Regions from separate parts of the Faecalibacterium faecis genome, predicted to be linked through region 1. Evidence: riboswitches for the same ligand, from Rfam matches in the RefSeq annotation. Region 1 holds a riboswitch; the other holds the start of a gene.
The links. A riboswitch is a leader RNA that binds a small molecule or an ion and turns the genes downstream of it on or off. The one in region 1 is predicted to bind thiamine pyrophosphate.
Positions count from the first base shown of each region.

Region 1 (3,400 bases):
CGGCATGTGCTGCAGCCTGTATTCTGAGGAAAGCGCTAATGTGGATATCGCCTACGCCCGCACCCGCGGCATCAAAGTGCTGGGCATCCGGGACTACGGCGACCGCGGCGTTGTGGAGTACGTCCTGCATGAGCTCACCGGCATCCTGCACGGTTTTGGGATGCCCATGCTGCGGGACGAGCCGGTGGAGATCACCGGGCTGAAGGCAGGCATCATCGGGCTGGGTGTGTCCGGCAAAATGATCGCCGACGCGCTGCAGTTCATGGGCGCCGACATTGCCTATTACAGCCGCACCCGCAAGCCGGATGCCGAAGCTGTGGGCATGGCCTATAAGCCGCTGGCACAGCTGCTGACCGAGAGCGAGGTGGTGTTCACCTGCCTGAACAAAAATGTCCTTCTGCTGGGCAAGGACGAATTTGCACAGCTGGGCGCAGGCAAGGTACTGTTCAACACCTCCATCGGCCCGGGCTTTGACTCTGCTGCTCTGGAACAGTGGCTTGCTCTGCCGGGCACCCACTTCTTCTGTGACACCCGTGCCGCTGCCGGCCCGGTGGGTGAAGGCTTCTTTGCCCGTGAGAATGTGCATTGCGCGAATGTTTCTGCCGGACGCACCAAGCAGGCTTTTGTGCTGCTGAGCCAGAAGGTGCTGGCAAATATCCGCACTGCACTGGGAGAATGATATAAAAAGGAAACGCTTCCCGGCCGGGAAGCGTTTCCTTTTAGGCTTTATTCAAAATTGTTGTGATCTCTTCCAGATTCGCCGCAAATCGGATGCCCTGCTGGCGCTGCGGCGTGGAAAGGCCTTTCTCGATCATTTTGGCAAGCAGTGCTTTCAGGCTGTCGTAGTAGCCGTTCAGATCATACAGGATGCAGGGCGCGTCCAACTGGCCCAGCGAGACCTTGGACATTACCTCTGCGATCTCTTCCAGCGTGCCGGTACCGCCGGGGAATGCGATGAAGGCATCGCCCAGCTCGATCATCTTCGTCTTGCGCTCGGTCATGTCCTTGGTGACGATCAGCTCGGTCAGGCCATCGTGCTGCAGCTCCTGCTGCACAAAGAACTGCGGTTCCACACCGGTCACCGTGCCGCCTGCGTCCAGCGCGCTCTGGGCAAGCTGACCCATCAGGCCGCTGCGGGAGCCGCCGTACACAAGGCGGTGCCCGTTTGCACCGATCCAGCTGCCCAGTTCCCGGACAGCTTCCGCCAGCGCAGGATCATTGCCCGCATTTGCTCCAAGATAGACCGTGATGTTCATGGTATTTCCCCCTTTGTTTTTTCCATTTTACCACGCAGCGGGCCGATTGAAAAGGGCCATCCCCTTGCAAATGCAGCGGCACTGTGGTATTCTTGAACGCAGAAAAAGGGAGCCTGCAAAAGCAGGCTGAGAGTGGGCTGTTTGCCCAGACCTGTGACCTGATTTGGACAATGCCAACGTAGGGAGATACTGCTGCTTCAAAGTGCGGAGATGCCTCCTTGCGGGCATTTCCGCATTTTTTGCAAAGGAAGTTGTAACCATGAAAACTGCATTGACGATTGCCGGCAGCGATTCCAGCGGCGGTGCTGGCATCCAGGCCGATATCAAAACCATGACTGCAAACGGCGTGTACGCCATGAGCGCCATTACCGCACTGACTGCCCAGAACACCACAGGTGTGACCGGCATTTTTGAAGCCACGCCCGAATTTCTGGCACAGGAGATCGACGCCATTTTTACCGACATCTACCCGGATGCCGTCAAGATCGGCATGGTATCCTCGGCAGAGCTGATCAGTGTGATCGCCGAAAAGCTGCACACCTACGGCGCAAAGCATATCGTGGTGGACCCGGTGATGGTTGCCACCTCCGGCTCCAAGCTGCTGCGGGACGATGCCGTGCAGGCACTGACCGAAAAGCTGCTGCCCATGGCAGAGGTGGTCACCCCCAACATTCCGGAGACTGAGATCCTTTCCGGCATGAAGATCACCGATGCGGCCGGAATGGAGGCCGCTGCAAAGCTGATCAGCGAGAAATACCACTGTGCCGTGCTGTGCAAGGGTGGCCACCAGATCAACGATGCCGACGACCTTCTGTGGCGGGACGGCTGCGGCAAATGGTTCCGCGGCAAGCGCATTGCAAACCCCAATACCCACGGCACCGGCTGCACCCTATCCAGCGCCATTGCGTCCAATCTGGCAAAGGGCTATGATCTGGATGCATCTGTGGAGCGCGCAAAGGCCTACATTTCCGGCTGTCTTTCTGCCATGCTGGATCTGGGCCATGGCTCCGGCCCCATGAACCACATGTTTGCACTGAAGGGAGAGTTTGTGGGTGAGTGAGCAGACCTTTGTGCAGCAGCTGGTGCAGGAAAGTCTGCCTGTGTGGGAGAAATGTCTGCACTCAGAATTTCTGACCCACCTTGCGGATGGCACACTGGATGAAGCCTGCTTCAAGGGCTACATCGTGGAGGACAGTCTTTACCTGCGGGAATATGCCAAGGTGTTTGCCTGGGGCATGACCAAGGCAAAGGATATGCAGACCATCCGCACCTACTATTCCCTGCTTTCCTTCGTGAATGAGAGCGAGGATGCAGCCCGCCTGCACTATCTCAAGCACTTTGGACTGACCGATGAAGGCATCCAGAGCCTGCCGCTGCGGCCGGAGAACCGTGCCTATGTGGACTCTATGATCGAAGCCGCCAAAAACGGCGAGGGCGCAGCCGAGTGCATGATGGCCTGCCTGCCCTGTATGCTGAGCTATGGCTGGATCTTCCAGAAACTGCTGGAAGAAAAACCTTCCGTGCAGGATACCCTTTATGGTGCACTGGTGGTGGACTATGCTGACAAGGGCTATGAGGCGGCCTGCCGCGACTGGGCCGCGTTTGCAGAAAAAGTCTGCGAAGGCCTGAGCGACGAGCGCCTTGCCCGCTGCCGCGAGATTTTCCATGCCTGTTCGGCGCACGAGCTGAACTTCTGGGCCATGGCAGCTTCCCCGCGCAGTGACCTGTAATTTTTCCTAAAATATAAAATGCACCCGGCCTGTGGGCAGAACCGCAGCAACCGGGTGCATTTGTTTTGTTCAGGGTTTCGTGGCCGCAGCCGCAGGCATGAGCCTTAGTGCCGGAAACAAGGGAGCCCTAAAACAAAAACTTCCCCGGCTCTTCTGCCGAGGGAGTGGAAAAGAAAAACGCCCCTAACAGAAGAACTCTCTTCTGTCAAGGACGAATAAAATTTGGCCTTTTATCCGCGGTGCCACCATGACTTCATGGACATGACCCCATGCACTTGGCGGGATGCCAACACATCCCCGGCAACTGACGTATGCCCTACGTTGCAGAATACTGTGCGGCGAAAGTTCTCCGCAGTTCCCTGCACCCTCAGCGGTCCATTTCGGGAAAATATAACGCAAAGTCACACTTTCCTT
Region 1 covers NZ_JBBMEP010000009.1:88,376-91,775, reverse strand. Annotated here, with positions in the region: gene WMO17_RS06390 (NAD(P)-dependent oxidoreductase) at 1-679, shown strand, start outside; gene WMO17_RS06385 (LOG family protein) at 720-1,256, opposite strand; TPP riboswitch at 1,352-1,459, shown strand; gene thiD (bifunctional hydroxymethylpyrimidine kinase/phosphomethylpyrimidine kinase) at 1,516-2,316, shown strand; gene WMO17_RS06375 (thiaminase II/PqqC family protein) at 2,309-2,986, shown strand.

Region 2 (3,400 bases), on a different contig from region 1:
TCACGCAGCTGCACACAGGTGACACCGCCCTTCAGGGCGCTCTCCACCTGTTCATAGAGGGTCTGTTTGCCCACCCATGCGCGGTCGGTGACGGCATACAGAAGCATGTTCTGCTTATCGCACTTCATAGTTTGCTCCTTCTTCCAGCTGATCCGGGGTCATATTGTAAATGGCATCGATGATATAATTGCGGTAGGTGGAGTTGCCGTCCAGCGGGGTCAGGCGCTTGTGGGCGGTCTCGCCCGCAAGGCCCATGGCGCACACTGCAGCTGCAGCGGCTTCCAGCGGATGGCCGGGGTTTGCGGTGACGAACGCCGCCGTCAGGGCCGAAAGCTGGCAGCCCGTACCGGTGATGCTGCTCATCATAGCATTGCCGTTGCGGATGCAGTAGGCTTTTTCGGCATCCGCCACGATGTCGATGGCACCGGTAATGGCAATAACGGCACCCGTCTGGGCTGCAAAGGCCTTGGCAAAGGCCACGGCAGAATCCAGATTGGCCTCAGTAACTTTATCGGCCACATCGGCATCCACGCCCTTGGTGGTTCCCGCGCCGGAGGCCAGCGTTTTGATCTCCGAGATGTTGCCGCGGATCACGGTGAACTTTACGTCCCTGAGCAGGCGGAAAGCCGTGTCGGTGCGCAGGCGGGATGCACCCGCACCCACCGGGTCCAGCACCACAGGATGGCCCAGCTGGTTTGCCTTTTTGCCCGCCAGTAGCATGCTGGTGATGGTGCGGCTGTTCAGGGTGCCGATGTTGATGTTCAGACCGCCGCAGATGGTGGTGATATCCTCCACCTCGGCGGCATCGTCGGCCATGATGGGCGAAGCACCGCAGGCCAGCACCATGTTGGCGCAGTCGTTCACGGTGACGTAGTTGGTAATGTTATGGATGAGCGGGCAGGTGCGGCGCAGGTTCTCGAATTCTGTTTTGAACATTCGGGTGCCCCTCCGTCAGGAAAGACTGTTCTGCATGGAGCGCAGTGCGCCGGAGCGCTGCAGGCTGTACACCAGCACGCCCGCAATGATGGAACCCACTGCAGTGGAGATGAGGAACGGCACGATGTAGGCATAGAACGCGATGTCGCCGGCGCTCTTGCCCATGAGGAAGATGGCCACCGGGTAAGCGCACAGGCCGCCCAGAATGCTGGTGCCGAACACCTCGCCCACCATGGTGGCAAGGATGTTTTTGGTCTTATGGTACACAAGGCCGCACAGCAGTGCGCCGAACATGCTGCCGGGGAAGGCCATCAGGCTGCCCAGACCCAGCAGATTGCGCAGCAGCGAGGCCACAAAGGCCACGCCCACGCCCCACCACGGGCCAAGCAGCACCGCGCAGGTCACATTGACCATGTGCTGGATGGGTGCACATTTGCTGCCGAACATGGGGAAGCTGAATACGCTGCCCACCACGCACAGAGCGCACAGCATGCCGGCCAGCGCCAGCTTTTTCACAGAGAGTTTTTTCATAAGGCAAGGCTCCTTTCCAAACCTGCGGAAGCAGCAAAAACCATACAGCGCCTCCGCAAACAGCCCGCACCCGGTGCCAGACCCGGCGCAGGAACTATAAGAAGCGGTCGAGACTTGCTGGTCTCCTCTCACGCCGGAACACGGCTTCCCATCGCTGACGGTCACAAAGCTCAGGGCGCTCCCCCTCAGCCCGCTGCGGCACTTCCGCAGAAAAGTACAAGGCATCCTCCTTAATGGTAATAGGTACACAACAAAAAAACAGGAGACACCTTCCGCGGTGCCTCCTGCAAAAAATCATCCATTCTGACTTCCTACGGCGGCATTATCCGCATCAGGTAAAAGGGTCGAAGTTTGGGCACTTCCTCTCAGCCTGCTTTACAAGCTCCCCTGTATTTGATTGTGACTGTATTTTACACCCTTTGCGCACAAATTGCAAGAGGGGGCAAAGGCGCGCACAACGGTGCAAAACGTTTTTCACGCAGGTTTTATTGCAAAAGAAGGTGAAATATGGTATTTTCAAGGTGGACGCATACCCCCCCCGTAAGCAAAAAGGAGGAATTCCGTATGAAGCAGACGACCCTGACCCAAAGGCTGCTTTCGGCCCTCGTGGCGCTGTGCATGGTGCTGAGCGTGTGCGCACCCGCCTTTGCGGATGTGACCGACCCTGATATGGCCAAGGCCGCACAGTGGTGCACCGAGCAGGGCACCATGGCTGCCAAGGGCGACCGCTTTGAACCCGAAGGCTGGACCCCGAAGTTCAAGGTGATCGAAGTGTGGAACAAGACATTCCCCGCAGCCTGATGCCGGCAGTGTGGATGCCGTGCTCGGTTCGGACCTTTTCCGTGAAAATGGGGCTGTTGCAAAATAGCTCTCTGAAAAAATCATGAACAAAACCCGGAACCTTTTCTCGGCCAAAACGGCTCAAAAAGGGTTCCGGGTTTTTGATGTTATGCCGTTTCCGCCTTATCCGTTCCACCCTCTGGCAGAGGGGTCCAGCATTTCGGTGGCAGAGTAAATGAGGGCGTTGCAGATGGCTGCAGCCACATTGCTGCCGCCCTTGCGGCCCATGGCGGCGATGGCAGGCACGCCGTATCGCTCGCAGGCGGCAAACAGTACTTCCTTGCTTTCCACCACATTCACAAACCCCACCGGCACGCCAATGACCAGCGCAGGCCGCAGACCGGCTTCCATTTCCTCCGCAATGGTCAAAAGGGCCGTGGGCGCATTGCCAATGGCCAGAATGGCCCCCGGGTGCTCCCGGGCAGCGCGGTGCATGGCGGCAACGGCACGGGTGGTGCCCGCCTGCTTTGCGGCTTCGGCCACAGCGGGGTCTGCCATGTAGCAGATGGCTTCACCGTTCAGTTTTTTCAGGCCCGGCTTTGTGATGCCCGCCAGCGCCATATTGGTGTCGGTAACGATGAAAGCACCCGCGTGCAGGGCCTTGACTGCGGCTTCCACCGCGCCGGGTGTAAAGCGCAGATTTTTGGCATAGTCGAAATCCGCGGTGGTGTGGATGACCCGCTTGACCACCGCAGCCGTCTCCGGCGGCGGGGTCAGGCCCAGCTCGTCCAATTCCCTTGTGATAATGGAGATGCTCGTCCGTTCAATGTCGGCGGGCAGATGATGCTGCGGTGTCATGTGTTGTCTCCTTTTTGCATTCCCATAGCGGCATAGATGGCGGGCATATCCAGTGCCGCACGCACACCATCGGCAAGCAGATCAAGCTGCTGCTGACGGTACTGCTCCATGGGGATAAGCTCGGCCCCGGCCGGATCGATGCCCTTCCGTTTGCACAAAAATGCGGTCAGTTTTTCGGTCAGTTCGCCGGTGTCGAACAGGCCGTGCAGGTAGGTACCGAATACACTGTCCTGCACACAGCCCTCCGGCGTGCCGTCTGCAAGGATGCAGAACGCACTGCCCCACACCTCGGTGC
Region 2 covers NZ_JBBMEP010000004.1:20,648-24,047, reverse strand. Annotated here, with positions in the region: gene thiE (thiamine phosphate synthase) at 1-128, opposite strand, end outside; gene thiM (hydroxyethylthiazole kinase) at 115-936, opposite strand; gene thiW (energy coupling factor transporter S component ThiW) at 952-1,467, opposite strand; TPP riboswitch at 1,759-1,866, opposite strand; gene WMO17_RS02810 (hypothetical protein) at 2,032-2,268, shown strand; gene WMO17_RS02805 (precorrin-8X methylmutase) at 2,431-3,105, opposite strand; gene WMO17_RS02800 (cobyric acid synthase) at 3,102-3,400, opposite strand, start outside.
Region 2: it holds a riboswitch for thiamine pyrophosphate, as region 1 does, so the genes downstream of both, thiW (energy coupling factor transporter S component ThiW) here and thiD (bifunctional hydroxymethylpyrimidine kinase/phosphomethylpyrimidine kinase) in region 1, are expected to answer to the same signal.